2 regions of the Pseudarthrobacter sp. Y6 genome follow, and region 2 is predicted to be linked to the other one. Evidence: riboswitches for the same ligand, from Rfam matches in the RefSeq annotation. Region 2 holds a riboswitch; the other holds the start of a gene.
What was found. Region 2 has a riboswitch for glycine ahead of gcvP (aminomethyl-transferring glycine dehydrogenase). Riboswitches for the same ligand answer to the same signal wherever they lie in the genome.
Positions count from the first base shown of each region.

Region 1: another riboswitch for glycine. It lies ahead of gcvP (aminomethyl-transferring glycine dehydrogenase); the one in region 2 lies ahead of gcvP (aminomethyl-transferring glycine dehydrogenase).

Region 1 is NZ_CP189574.1:3,549,564-3,552,966, reverse strand. It holds gene ACQCSW_RS17020 (hypothetical protein) at 1-95, shown strand, start outside; gene ACQCSW_RS17015 (hypothetical protein) at 241-381, shown strand; gene ACQCSW_RS17010 (hypothetical protein) at 865-1,038, shown strand; gene ACQCSW_RS17005 (AzlD domain-containing protein) at 1,035-1,280, shown strand; glycine riboswitch at 1,319-1,416, shown strand; gene gcvP (aminomethyl-transferring glycine dehydrogenase) at 1,578-3,403, shown strand, end outside.
Region 2 is NZ_CP189574.1:966,541-969,943, reverse strand. It holds gene gcvP (aminomethyl-transferring glycine dehydrogenase) at 1-1,701, opposite strand, end outside; glycine riboswitch at 1,891-1,988, opposite strand; gene ACQCSW_RS04730 (TetR/AcrR family transcriptional regulator) at 2,170-2,709, opposite strand; gene ACQCSW_RS04725 (MFS transporter) at 2,777-3,403, shown strand, end outside.

The sequences.
Region 1 (3,403 bases), 1.6 Mb from region 2:
CCTTGGAGCGCCTGGGCGGCTCTCGGATCGAAGCCGCCAGCGCCGGTAGTCACCCCCAAAGACCTTCACCCCAACGCCGTACGAGTGATGCGTGAGCGTGGCATTGACATTAGTGGCGCACGCTCCAAGCATCCGGGGGAGTTCGTCGAGCAGCGATTCGAACATGTGATCAGCCTTTGTGACCGCGTACAGGAAGCATGCCCGGACTTCCCAGGGCCGCCCGCGATGGTGCTTTGGAGCATGCCCGATCCGGCGGCCGAAGCGGCGGCGGACCAAGACAGATATCCGGCGTTCGTCCGCACAGCGGACGAACTGAACACGCGGATCCAGTTCCTGCGTTACGCGATCGAGTACTCCCAAACGAGTTCGGAGCGGAGCTAGAAATGCCCAACGACCTTACGGACCTGGTCAGCGTCCGGTACGTGGTCGACGACGTCGATGCGGCTATCGACTTCTAGACCAAGCAGCTGGGGTTCACCCTCAGGATGAGCGCCGCACCGGGGCGTGAACTGTTGGTCGTTAAGGCACATGAGACCAAGGAGGTCTTGCCATGGGCGATGGGGCAGATCGGCGCGGCAGCTGTGACTGTTAACTTCGCTTGGCGGCTAAATCGCAGCTTCGTTTGGCGGTTGGCCGTGCGGTTGAGGTTCGCCCTACTGGGATTGTTCTTTGAGTAAGCGGCGGCGAGACTGCCAAGGCTAGGGTCGCATGGCTAGGATGCTTTGCATTGTCGGTGATGAAGTGTGGGCCCCGGCGTCCCTGGCGCTGCTCCGGCAGTGGATCAACGCCTACATCGAGGACCCCCAAAACCAGAAGGCATAGCCGGTGGGACCTTCAATTTCGTGGGCGACGAGGTGGCGGCGTTTGCGTGGCTTTGATCGGGTATGGGCGGGTATCAACCAGGGAACAGCACCCGACGGGACAAACGGACGCCCTCGAACCTGGGCGCTGCGCGCGGCCCCGTTCGCCCTGCTGGCCGCGCTGCATCACAGCGCACTGCTGCCCTACCTGAACGAAAACATGCGGCTGGCATCATGACCATCCTCGTCTTCTATACGGTGCGGCACGCCCCCGTAGCCCTGACGCCGGTCGCCGCCGCAGTCGCTGCAGGGCTCATCGTCACCGCCGGCCTCCACCTCTGGCGGCGCAACGCCATCGTGAGCGTCCTCGGCGGAACCGCCGTCCATGTGGCACTGGCATCCACGCTCCCTGCCCGTAACGACTCATGTCAAGACGCTCGCGAAAGTGTTGTGCTTGCCAGCAATCCAGAATCCGGCTAACCTGTGAGACGTGTCACGGACAAAGTGGCACATGCTTTTGATCTGCGGCGGGAGAGTCTTGCCGGTACGTTCAGCAGGCGCCGTAGGAGCAAATCCTCTCCGGGAATCTCTCAGGCCCACGTACCGCCGCGGTTAGGCAACTCTGGAAAGTAGTCCGGCAACGGGCTCACCGACGGTGCAAGCGTCACCCTGCGACAAGCAGGTGGGCGCGGAAACTCTCAGGTCCAATACAGAGCGGGGAGGAACCCGAATCAATGTGGCGTACCCAGCGCGCCACCTGAATTATGGAGTTCCTTCATGACCATCCAGTCGTCCCCTTCCACCTTTGCCGATCGGCATATTGGTGCGCGCCGCCAGGCCGATGTTGACACCATGCTCAAGGCCGTTGGCTATGACAGCGTTGACGGTCTCGTGGACGTTGCCGTCCCCGACTCCATTCGCCAGGCCAAGCCGCTGGCCCTCAAGGACGCCCTCAGTGAGGTTGAGGTTCTTGCGGAGCTGCGTAAGCTCGCGGCGAAGAACAAGACCGCTGTGCAGATGATCGGGCAGGGCTATTACGACACCGTGACGCCCGCGGTGATCCGCCGGAATATCCTCGAAGCCCCTGCCTGGTACACCGCCTACACCCCGTACCAGCCGGAAATTTCCCAGGGCCGGCTGGAGGCGCTGCTGAACTTCCAGACCATGGTCCAGGACCTGGTGGGCCTGCCGATCGCGAACGCGTCGCTGCTGGATGAAGCCACCGCCGTCGCCGAGGCCGTCCTCATGATGCGCCGGGCGAACAAGAACAAGGAGGCCCGGGACGGCAAGACGGTCCTGGATGCCGACTGCCTGCCGCAGACCATCGCGATTGTGAAGGGCCGCGCCGAGGCGCTGGGTTTCGAGGTGGAGGTCGCTGACCTGTCCAAGGGACTGCCCGACGGTGTCATCAACGGCATCGTGCTGCAGCAGCCGGGCGTGTCCGGCCGGGTCTTCAACCACGCCGCAGTGATCGCGGCAGCCAAGGAGCGCGGCGCGCTCGTCACCGTTGCCGCCGACCTGCTGGCCCTGACCCTGATCACCCCTCCCGGGGAGCAGGGCGCGGACATTGCCGTCGGCTCGACCCAGCGTTTTGGTGTGCCGTTGTTCTTCGGCGGCCCGCACGCCGCGTACATGGCGGTGGCGAAGGGCCTGGAGCGGTCCATGCCCGGCCGCCTGGTTGGGGTGTCCAAGGACGACGCCGGGACCCCCGCGTACCGTCTGGCGCTGCAGACCCGTGAGCAGCACATCCGCCGCGAGAAGGCCACGTCCAACATCTGCACCGCGCAGGCGCTGCTGGCCATCGTCTCCTCCTTCTACGCCGTCTACCACGGCCCCGACGGACTGAAGGCCATCGCCGAGCGCGTCCACCACAACGCCCGCACGCTGGCCACTACGCTGAAGGTCGCCGGCCGCGAACTGGTCACCGAGACCTTCTTCGACACCGTCACGGTCCGCGTCCCGGGCAAGGCCGCCAAGGTCATCGCCGCCGCCGAAGCACGCGGCATCAACCTGCGCCACATCGACGAGGACACCATCGGCGTCTCCGCTGATGAAACCACGACGACGGATGTCCTCTCCGCCATCGCCGTCGCCTTCGGTGCCGGCCCGGTAGTGGACGCGAAGGGCTTTGACCTGCCCGAATCGGTGCTCCGCACCTCCGAGTACCTGCAGCACCCGGTGTTCAACACGCACCGTTCCGAGACCCAGCTGCTGCGCTACATCCGCAGGCTGAGCGACCGTGACCTTGCCCTGGACCGGACCATGATCCCGCTGGGTTCCTGCACCATGAAGCTGAACGCCACGGCCGAGATGGAAGCCATTTCCTGGCCGGAGTTCGCCTCGATCCACCCGTTCGCCCCGGACTCACAGACGGTGGGCTGGCGCGAGCTCATCAGCGGGCTGGAAGCTGACCTCGCGGAAATCACCGGTTACGACCAGGTCTCTCTGCAGCCGAACGCCGGTTCCCAGGGTGAGCTCGCGGGCCTGCTGGCCATCCGTGGCTACCACCTGTCCCGCGGCGATGACCAGCGCACCGTTTGCCTGATCCCGGCCTCGGCCCACGGCACCAACGCCGCCTCGGCCGTCCTGGCCGGCATGAAGGT
Region 2 (3,403 bases):
CGGCTGCAGGGAGACCTGGTCGTAACCGGTGATTTCCGCGAGGTCAGCTTCCAGCCCGCTGATGAGCTCGCGCCAGCCCACCGTCTGTGAGTCCGGGGCGAACGGGTGGATGGAGGCGAACTCCGGCCAGGAAATGGCTTCCATCTCGGCCGTGGCGTTCAGCTTCATGGTGCAGGAACCCAGGGGGATCATGGTCCGGTCCAGGGCAAGGTCACGGTCGCTCAGCCTGCGGATGTAGCGCAGCAGCTGGGTCTCGGAACGGTGCGTGTTGAACACCGGGTGCTGCAGGTACTCAGAGGTGCGGACGACGGCGGCATCCAGCGCGAACCCAGTGTCAGTGCCGGCGGCCGCGTCCACCACGGCGGCGCCAAAGACGTCCAGCACACCGGCGACGATGGCCGGGGTTGTGGTTTCATCGGCGGAGACGCCGATGGTGTTCTCGTCGATGTGGCGCAGGTTGATGCCCTTGGCTTCGGCGGCGGCAACAATGGCGGAGGCCTTGCCGGGCACGGAAACCGTGACGGTATCAAAGAAGCTCGTGTGAAGTACGTCCAGGCCAGCCGACTTCAGCGACGCGGCGATGATTGCAGCGTGGCCGTGTGTGGTCTCGGCGATCGCTTTCAAGCCGTCGGGGCCGTGGTAAACGGCGTAGAAGGAGGAGACGATGGCCAGCAGGGCCTGCGCGGTGCAGATGTTGGACGTGGCCTTCTCGCGGCGGATGTGCTGCTCGCGGGTCTGGAGCGCCAGACGGTACGCGGGGGTCCCGGCGTCGTCCTTGGACACCCCAACCAGGCGGCCGGGCATGGACCGCTCCAGACCCTTGGCCACTGCCATGTACGCGGCGTGCGGGCCGCCGAAGAACAACGGCACACCAAAACGCTGGGTCGAGCCGACGGCAATGTCCGCGCCCTGCTCCCCGGGAGGGGTGATCAGGGTCAGGGCCAGCAGGTCGGCGGCAACGGTGACGAGCGCGCCGCGCTCCTTGGCTGCCGCGATCACTGCGGCGTGGTTGAAGACCCGGCCGGAAACGCCCGGCTGCTGCAGGACGATGCCGTTGATGACGCCGTCGGGCAGGCCCTTGGACAGGTCAGCGACCTCCACCTCGAAACCGAGGGCCTCGGCGCGGCCCTTGACGATGGCGATGGTCTGCGGCAGGCAGTCGGCATCCAGGACCGTCTTGCCGTCCCGGGCCTCCTTGTTCTTGTTCGCCCGGCGCATCATGAGGACGGCCTCGGCGACCGCGGTGGCTTCATCCAGCAGCGACGCGTTCGCGATCGGCAGGCCCACCAGGTCCTGGACCATGGTCTGGAAGTTCAGCAACGCCTCAAGCCGGCCCTGGGAAATTTCGGGCTGGTACGGGGTGTACGCGGTGTACCAGGCAGGGGCTTCGAGGATGTTGCGGCGGATCACGGCGGGCGTCACGGTGTCGTAGTAGCCCTGGCCGATCATCTGCACAGCGGTCTTGTTCTTGGAGGCGAGCTTCCGCAGCTCCGCAAGGACCTCAACCTCACTGAGGGCGTCCTTGAGGGCCAGCGGCTTGGCCTGGCGGATGTCGTTGGGGACGGCAGTATCCACCAGCGCGTCCACAGTGTCGTAGCCGACGGCCTTGAGCATGGAGTCGATATCGGCCTGGCGGCGGGCGCCGATGTGCCGGTCAACGAAGGTGGCCGAGGCGGAACTAACACTCACAAGGAACTCCATTACTAATGGCGGCGCAGGGTACGCCACATCGATTCGGGTTCCACCCCGCTCTGTCTGGGACCTGAGAGTTTCCGCGCCCACCTGCTTGTCGCGGGGTGACGCTTGCACCGTCGGTGAGCACAGCGGTCCTGACATTCCGGAGTGATCCGGGATGTCTCAGGCGGACGGCCTGCCACTTTCCAGGGTTGCCTGGCCGCGGCGGTACGTGGGCCCGAGAGATTCCTGGGGAGGATTTGCTCCTACGGCGCCTGTTGTACCTACTAACAGAACTCTCCCGCCGCAGATCAAAGGCATATTCAGATTGTTGTGCCGGCCGGTGGCAGCCATTACAGGGACCAATTCTCCTACGCCCCGGGCCATCGGGCAAATGAGGTCGTCGGATTCTGCTCAATCATTCCGGTGTGGAGCTCGTGCGCGTCCGGATACACCCGGGCTTGCATCAGGGACCGGCCGAATGATTGAGCAGAATCAGCCCCGCAGCCGCTCCACTGCGGCAAGGAGCTCCTCAATATCTCCGTGCCTGCCCCGGCCGTCCCCGGTGGTGCCGCTTTCCCACATGGCGTTGAAATACAGCCCGTCCCCCATATACAGCACGGCTTTCGCCATGGCCGTGCCGACGTCGGCCGCGATCAGGTCCAACCACTGCTGCTGGATGGCGGCAAAGCGCCGCCGGGCCTCTTCATGGGCCACTTCGGCCAGTCGCGTGGCGGCCACAAAGGAGCGGTCCATCGGCGAATCGGACCAGAGCGAGGAACGGATAAAGTAGGCCGCCGCACCTTCGGCTGCTGCGGCCATCAGCGCGAGATCCTCGACGGCCAGGCGATCCAACCGTTCCAGCACCGCGGCGATCAGCGCTTCCTTGTTAGGGAAGTGGTACAGCAATCCGCCCTTGGACACGCCGGCCCGCCTGGCCACCGCATCCAAAGTGGCAGCCCGCTCCCCCACATCAATCAGGAGTTCTTCAAAAGCGTCGAGGACTGCATCGCGTGCGACGGGATTTCTGGCCATGGCTTCAATCATGCACGCTCCGGGCCCCGTTTCTTAACTGTACCGTCTGGACGGTACAGTTATCGACATGACATTGTCCGCACAGTCCAACCAGAACACGCGCAGCACATCCGCGACGGCAGCCGGTCTCCGGCCGTCAGGGCCCGCCAAGGCGCCTTGGCGCGACTGGCTCGCGCTGGCCCTGCTGATGTTTCCGGTGCTCCTGGTTGCAGTAGACAACACTGCGTTGACATTTGCGCTTCCGGCCATCGCCAGCAGCTTGGAGACAACGGGAGTCCAGCTGCTGTGGATTGTGGACGCCTATCCCCTGGTGCTTGCCGGATTGCTGGTTGCCATGGGCAGCCTGGGTGACCGGATCGGGCGCCGCCGGCTGCTGCTGACCGGCAGCGTTGGATTCGCCGCGGTCTCGGCAGCAACAGCCCTTGCCCCCAGCGCGGAGTGGCTGATAGCGGGACGGGTGATGCTGGGGTTCTTCGGCGCCATGCTGATGCCCTCAACCCTGTCGCTGATCCGCAACATTTTTCCGGACCCAAACCGGCGTCGGCTGGCCGTGGCCATCTGGGCAGCCGGCTTCTCCGGCGGCGCCGCCCTGGGCCCCATCTTTGGGGGCTGGCTGGTGGAGCAGTTCTGGTGGGGCGCCATCCTGCTGGTCGCCGTGCCCATCATGCTGCCCCTGCTGGCGTTCGGCCCTGCG